Regions from separate parts of the Citrobacter braakii genome, predicted to be linked through region 2. Evidence: predicted binding sites of a transcription regulator. Region 2 holds the regulator's gene; each other region holds the start of a gene.
The links. The regulator PhoB, encoded in region 2, activates phosphate uptake and scavenging genes when phosphate is short. The targets are predictions, from matches to a motif close to CTGTCATAAAACTGNCNNAT.
Positions count from the first base shown of each region.

Region 1: the regulator PhoB is predicted to act here: its motif matches at 1,236-1,255, upstream of pstS (phosphate ABC transporter substrate-binding protein PstS).
Region 3: the regulator PhoB is predicted to act here: its motif matches at 971-990, upstream of uvrB (excinuclease ABC subunit UvrB).

Region 1 is NZ_CP045771.1:977,850-980,124, forward strand. It holds gene glmS (glutamine--fructose-6-phosphate transaminase (isomerizing)) at 1-1,010, shown strand, start outside; gene pstS (phosphate ABC transporter substrate-binding protein PstS) at 1,344-2,275, shown strand, end outside.
Region 2 is NZ_CP045771.1:4,741,692-4,743,966, reverse strand. It holds gene sbcD (exonuclease subunit SbcD) at 1-695, opposite strand, end outside; gene phoB (phosphate response regulator transcription factor PhoB) at 886-1,575, shown strand; gene phoR (phosphate regulon sensor histidine kinase PhoR) at 1,626-2,275, shown strand, end outside.
Region 3 is NZ_CP045771.1:4,285,874-4,288,148, forward strand. It holds gene uvrB (excinuclease ABC subunit UvrB) at 1-741, opposite strand, end outside; gene GFC06_RS20255 (ATP-binding cassette domain-containing protein) at 1,512-2,234, shown strand; gene bioD (dethiobiotin synthase) at 2,200-2,275, opposite strand, start outside.

The sequences.
Region 1 (2,275 bases), 1.2 Mb from region 2:
ACGGTGAAGTGGATTTAAGCGAGCTGGGTTCACGTGCCAACGAGTTGCTGTCTCAGGTTGAGCATATCCAGATTATCGCCTGCGGTACGTCCTACAACTCCGGTATGGTGTCCCGCTACTGGTTTGAATCGCTGGCTGGTATTCCTTGTGATGTCGAAATCGCTTCCGAGTTCCGCTATCGCAAATCCGCCGTGCGTCGTAACAGCCTGATGATTACCCTTTCCCAGTCCGGTGAAACGGCGGATACCCTGGCAGGTCTGCGCTTATCTAAAGAGCTGGGCTATCTGGGCTCGCTGGCTATTTGTAACGTACCGGGATCTTCTCTGGTGCGCGAATCCGACCTGGCGATGATGACCAATGCCGGTACCGAAATCGGTGTGGCCTCCACGAAAGCATTTACCACCCAACTGACCGTTCTGCTGATGCTGGTGGCGAAACTGTCTCGTCTGAAAGGCCTGGATGCGTCTATCGAGCAGGAGATCGTTCACGGTCTGCAGGCACTGCCGAGCCGTATTGAGCAGATGCTGTCTCAGGACAAACGCATTGCCGCTCTGGCGGAAGGTTTCTCAGACAAACACCATGCGCTGTTCCTGGGCCGTGGCGATCAGTACCCGATTGCGCTGGAAGGCGCGCTGAAGCTGAAAGAGATCTCTTATATTCACGCTGAAGCTTATGCTGCAGGCGAACTGAAACACGGTCCGCTGGCGCTGATTGATGCCGATATGCCGGTTATCGTAGTTGCACCGAACAACGAACTGTTGGAAAAACTGAAATCCAACATTGAAGAAGTTCGCGCCCGTGGCGGTCAGTTGTACGTCTTTGCGGACCAGGATGCTGGCTTTACCAGCAGCGAAAACATGCACATCATTGAGATGCCGCATGTGGAAGAGGTGATTGCACCGATCTTCTACACCGTTCCGCTGCAGTTGCTGGCGTATCACGTGGCGCTGATTAAAGGCACCGACGTGGACCAGCCGCGTAACCTGGCAAAGTCGGTTACCGTAGAGTAATCCGCACTTAACTGAACTGAAAATGCCCTGCTGTAAGTGGGGCATTTTTTTAGCTTGTTCTGTTTTTAATCAATTATCCCGCCTGTTTTATGTGACAAACCGTCATCTTCAACTACTGTTTTCAGTGTCATAAAAAGAAAATTTCAGCGAAATGTTATTGTCATGATGGTGATTAACATTCTGTTTTAAATGTATTTTTAGATAAAAAACTTCCCAATTTTTTCATTGTCATAAAACTGTCATATTTCGTACATTTAACTGTCACCTGTTTGTCCTATTTTGCTCACAGTAGCAACTCAAACAACGATTTACGAAAACCGTGCAGGAGACATTATGAAAGTTATGCGTACCACTGTCGCAACTGTTGTCGCCGCGACCTTATCCATGAGCGCGTTTTCTGCGTTTGCAGCAGCGAGCCTGACAGGTGCAGGTGCAACCTTCCCTGCGCCAGTGTATGCCAAATGGGCAGATACCTATCAGAAAGAGACCGGTAGCAAAGTAAACTACCAGGGTATCGGCTCCTCCGGTGGTGTAAAACAAATTACGGCCAATACCGTTGATTTCGGCGCCTCTGACGCACCGTTGTCTGACGAGAAACTGGCGCAAGAAGGCCTGTTCCAGTTCCCGACGGTTATCGGTGGTGTGGTGCTGGCGGTGAACATCCCTGGCCTGAAATCCGGCGAACTGGTGCTGGACGGTAAAACGCTGGGCGACATCTACCTCGGTAAAATTAAGAAGTGGGATGATGAAGCCATCACCAAACTGAACCCGGGTCTGAAGCTGCCTTCTCAGAATATCGCCGTTGTGCGTCGTGCTGACGGTTCCGGTACTTCATTCGTTTTCACCAGCTACCTGGCGAAAGTGAACGAAGAGTGGAAATCTAAAATTGGTTCCGGCTCTACCGTTAACTGGCCGACCGGTCTGGGCGGTAAAGGTAACGACGGTATCGCTGCGTTCGTACAGCGTCTGCCGGGTTCTATCGGCTACGTTGAGTACGCTTATGCTAAGCAGAACAACCTGGCGTACACCAAGCTGGTCTCTGCTGATGGCAAACCGGTAAGTCCGACCGAAGAAAACTTTGCCAACGCTGCAAAAGGCGCTGACTGGAGCAAAACCTTCGCCCAGGATCTGACTAACCAGAAAGGTGACGATGCGTGGCCGATCACTTCCACCACCTTCATCCTGGTGCATAAAGAGCAGAAGAAACCTGAGCAGGGCGCTGAAGTGCTGAAGTTCTTCGATTGGGCGTACAAAAATGGTGGCAA
Region 2 (2,275 bases):
GTGCCGCCGATAACCTGCGCCCGGTGAATATGTCCCAGCGCGATGTAGTCTGCCGGTGGGAAGTTTTGCGCCGGGAAGGCGTCCAGCGTACCGATATAAATGTCACGTACGGCGTCGCTTTTACTGGCTCCGACGGTGGTCAAATGCCCGGTCGCAATGATGGGAAGATTGTGGTCGCCGCGCAGCGTGCAGGCATCCTGATACTGCTGCTGATAATAGTCGGTGATTGCGCCCAGTAAATGCTGCTGTTTTTCTTGTCCTGTCAGCCCAGCCTGGCTGGTGATGATGTCGCGCGGACGTAAAAAAGGCACCGGACACAGGATCGCCCCCGGCGTACCGTCGCGTAGCGGCAGTATCTGCGGCCCATGGCCAGCGCTGGCAACCACCGTGGTGTTGAGAAACGCCAGAATATCGCGGGATTCATTGAGCGTGGCGACAGAGTCGTGGTTGCCTGCCAGCACCACCAGATGACAGCCGGTTTGCTGCAGATTGACGACAAAACGGTTATACAGCTCACGGGCATAGCTAGGCGGTGAGCCGGTATCGAAAATATCGCCTGCCACAATAATGGCATCCACCTGCTGGGATTGTGCCGTTTCCAGCAGCCAGTCGAGAAAGGCCTGATGCTCGGCGGCGCGGCTCTTGCTGTAGAAATTTTGGCCCAGATGCCAGTCAGACGTGTGAAGGATGCGCATAAGAGTTCCATGACGGTAAAACAATGGCGGGGATTATAACCCTTCACGAGTGGGAATATCTTGTCTCCGGGCTGTCATAATTCGCCGGGCTGCGTTAAACCTGGACTATCTTTTCATAAATCTGTCATAAAACTGACGCATAATGGCACTGTATTGATGGCAAACGATTTAATTACAAACAGGGCAAATCATGGCGAGACGTATTCTGGTCGTAGAAGATGAAGCTCCAATTCGTGAAATGGTCTGCTTCGTGCTCGAGCAAAACGGATTTCAACCCGTTGAAGCCGAAGACTATGACAGTGCTGTGAACCAACTCAATGAACCCTGGCCGGATCTCGTCCTGCTTGATTGGATGCTTCCCGGCGGCTCGGGTCTACAGTTTATTAAACATCTCAAGCGCGAAGCGATGACGCGGGATATCCCGGTGATGATGCTGACGGCGAGGGGGGAAGAGGAAGATCGCGTCCGGGGGCTGGAAACCGGCGCGGATGACTATATTACCAAGCCCTTTTCTCCCAAGGAGCTGGTGGCGCGTATTAAAGCAGTTCTGCGTCGTATTTCACCGATGGCGGTGGAAGAGGTTATAGAGATGCAGGGGCTAAGCCTTGATCCCACCTCGCATCGCGTGATGACCGGCGAGGATCCGCTGGATATGGGGCCGACCGAATTCAAACTGTTGCACTTCTTTATGACTCATCCCGAGCGTGTCTACAGTCGCGAGCAACTCCTCAATCATGTCTGGGGAACCAATGTGTACGTGGAAGACCGGACAGTGGATGTGCACATCCGCCGCTTACGTAAGGCGCTGGAGCACAGCGGACACGATCGTATGGTGCAGACGGTTCGCGGGACGGGATATCGTTTTTCAACCCGCTTCTGACTGACAAGAATCAGGGCCTGAAGGAATAGGCCGTATAGGGAGTAAGACGTTTGCTAGAACGATTGTCATGGAAAAGGTTGGTACTGGAGCTGATCCTGTGCTGCATACCGGCATTTATCCTTAGCGCTTTTTTCGGTTACCTGCCCTGGTTTTTACTGGCGTCGGTAACGGGCCTGCTTATCTGGCATTTCTGGAATTTATTACGTTTGTCCTGGTGGCTATGGGTCGACAGAAGCATGACGCCGCCGCCGGGGCGAGGCAGTTGGGAGCCGTTGCTGTACGGGCTGCATCAAATGCAACTGCGCAACAAAAAGCGCCGTCGTGAACTGGGTAATCTGATTAAACGTTTTCGCAGCGGGGCGGAATCGCTACCCGACGCGGTGGTGCTGACCACTGAAGAAGGCGGTATCTTCTGGTGTAACGGACTGGCTCAGCAGGTTCTGGGACTGCGCTGGCCGGACGATAGCGGGCAAAATATTCTTAACCTGTTGCGCTACCCGGAATTTACACAATATCTGAAAACGCGCGATTTTAGCCGACCGATCAATCTGGTACTCAATACCGGACGGCATCTGGAAATTCGCGTGATGCCCTATACCGATAAGCAACTGCTGATGGTGGCGCGCGACGTTACCCAGATGCATCAACTGGAAGGTTCACGACGTAACTTTTTCGCCAACGCCAGCCATGAACTGCGTAC
Region 3 (2,275 bases), 460 kb from region 2:
CGTTTTAGGATAGATGGTGTAGCGCGAAATCGTGGATTCAACCTGCCCGGTAAGCGGGTCAAACAGCGATAAACGTTCGACCTCTTCATCAAACAGTTCCACGCGCAGCGCAATGTCGTCGGATTCAGCCGGGAAAATGTCGATCACTTCACCACGCACGCGGAAGGTTCCGCGCTGAAATGCCTGATCGTTGCGGGTATATTGCAGTTCCGCCAGGCGGCGCAGGATCGCACGCTGGTCGATAATCATCCCCACCGTCAGATGCAGCATCATTTTCAGATACAGATCCGGATCGCCCAAACCATAGATAGCGGAAACTGACGCGACAACGACGACATCCCGACGTTCCAGCAGCGCTTTGGTCGCCGACAGACGCATCTGCTCAATATGTTCGTTAACCGAGGCATCCTTCTCGATGAAGGTGTCAGAACTTGGAACGTAGGCTTCCGGTTGATAATAGTCGTAGTAGGAGACGAAATACTCCACCGCGTTATCCGGGAAGAACTCTTTCATCTCACCGTACAACTGCGCGGCCAGCGTCTTATTGGGAGCCAGCACCATGGTAGGCCGCTGCAAGTCCGCAATTACGTTAGCGATGGTGAATGTCTTCCCCGAGCCCGTCACCCCCAGTAGCGTCTGATGCGCCAGACCATCCTCCAGCCCTTCTTCCAGACGGCGAATAGCCTCAGGCTGATCGCCAGAGGGTTTAAAAGCGGAATTTAGTTTGAACGGTTTACTCATGAGCAGCTACCTGAAGCAATGGGCGGGCAGGTGTGTAATTTTACTCGCAGTCGTATATTTTGCCAGTAAAATATACTGGATGAAAAAACAGTAACGCACCAGAATATTTCTGATACGCCATCAGAATGACCGTGACCGCAGGCTAAAATTTGGCCTCAGACAAGATAAAACACCAGCAAAAACGTGTTATCCCCAAAGCAATGACTTTTTTAACATTTGTCAAGCCGCCCGATGAAAGTTTTGTGGCAACGCATGACACTTCTGCGACAGCCATTGATTTTATCTAACATTCTGTAATTTAATGACTATTATCCCGAGCCGTCTTTCGCATCAATTTAGTCGCAGGCCGCGTCTTCTCTCGCTTACATTGTGTTTTCTAACTCTAATACACAAGGTTATCCACAGGAATAGTGGATAACTGCCTCCAGCCCGTATGGACTGTAGCCTGGCAAAAACGCCCTCACTCCCTTTTCCGGAGGGATAAAAAAAATTTATCGCTATTTTTTGATATTTATCAGCTAACGAAGCGGCCTGGAATGGCCGGGATCTTGCTCGCATTTTCATCATTTTCTTGCCTGCACCATTACGACACCGCCAGGCACTGGCAATGTGCACAAAACAACGCCAGCCCTCCGGCCAGCCAGACGTTACCGCCTGCGCGGCACACTCTCCTGCTGTTTTTTGACCCCAATCCCTCTTCTGGCAAGAGAATTGCAATTTTCTTCCGACGACCTGTACGTGGGGCGGATAGCATCATGCTGGAGGAATCTATGTTGAGTCTTCGCGCAGTGAATCATTATTACGGTAATCAACACTCCCTATGGGATGTGGATCTCGACCTGCTGCCCGGTAAATGTACCGGTGTGCTGGGGCTTCCAGGGATGGGAAAGACTACGCTGACCAATTGCATTATCGGCAATTTACCGATCGAAAGCGGCACCATGTTCTGGCATCAGGCTGGCGCGCCGCCGCGCGACCTGAGTCCCATTCCGGCGGCAAATCGCATCGCGCTGGGCATTAACTACGTTTCACAAGAGAGACGGATTTTTTCGCAATTGACGGTAGAGGAAAATCTGCATATTGCGCGCCAGGCGGTTGAGGAAAGCGAAACGATGAACAGCAGTGATATTTACCGCCTGTTTCCACAGTTGTTCGTACTGCGTCAGGCCAAAGGGGCGGCATTATCGGAAGATGATCAGCACCAGCTTGCGCTCGCCAGCGCGCTGGTCACACGCCCGCGCCTGCTGATCCTCGATGAGCCCACGCGGGGAAGTGGCCAGGCATATATCCACAAGCTGGGAAACCTGGTGGTAAGGTTAAGCCAGGAGCTCGGCATCGCCATAATGCTCGCGGAGCAGAGCCTGCCGTTTATTCGTCGGGTCGCTGACTGCTACTGCCTGTTATACCGTGGGCGCAGCGTGGCTCAGGGACAAATCACACAGCTCAGCAACCCGCTAATCAACGATTGGTTGACGCCACAGACAAAACGCTAAGATCGATATAACGTCCTGTCGATGCCCGCTCCGGCTCTTCT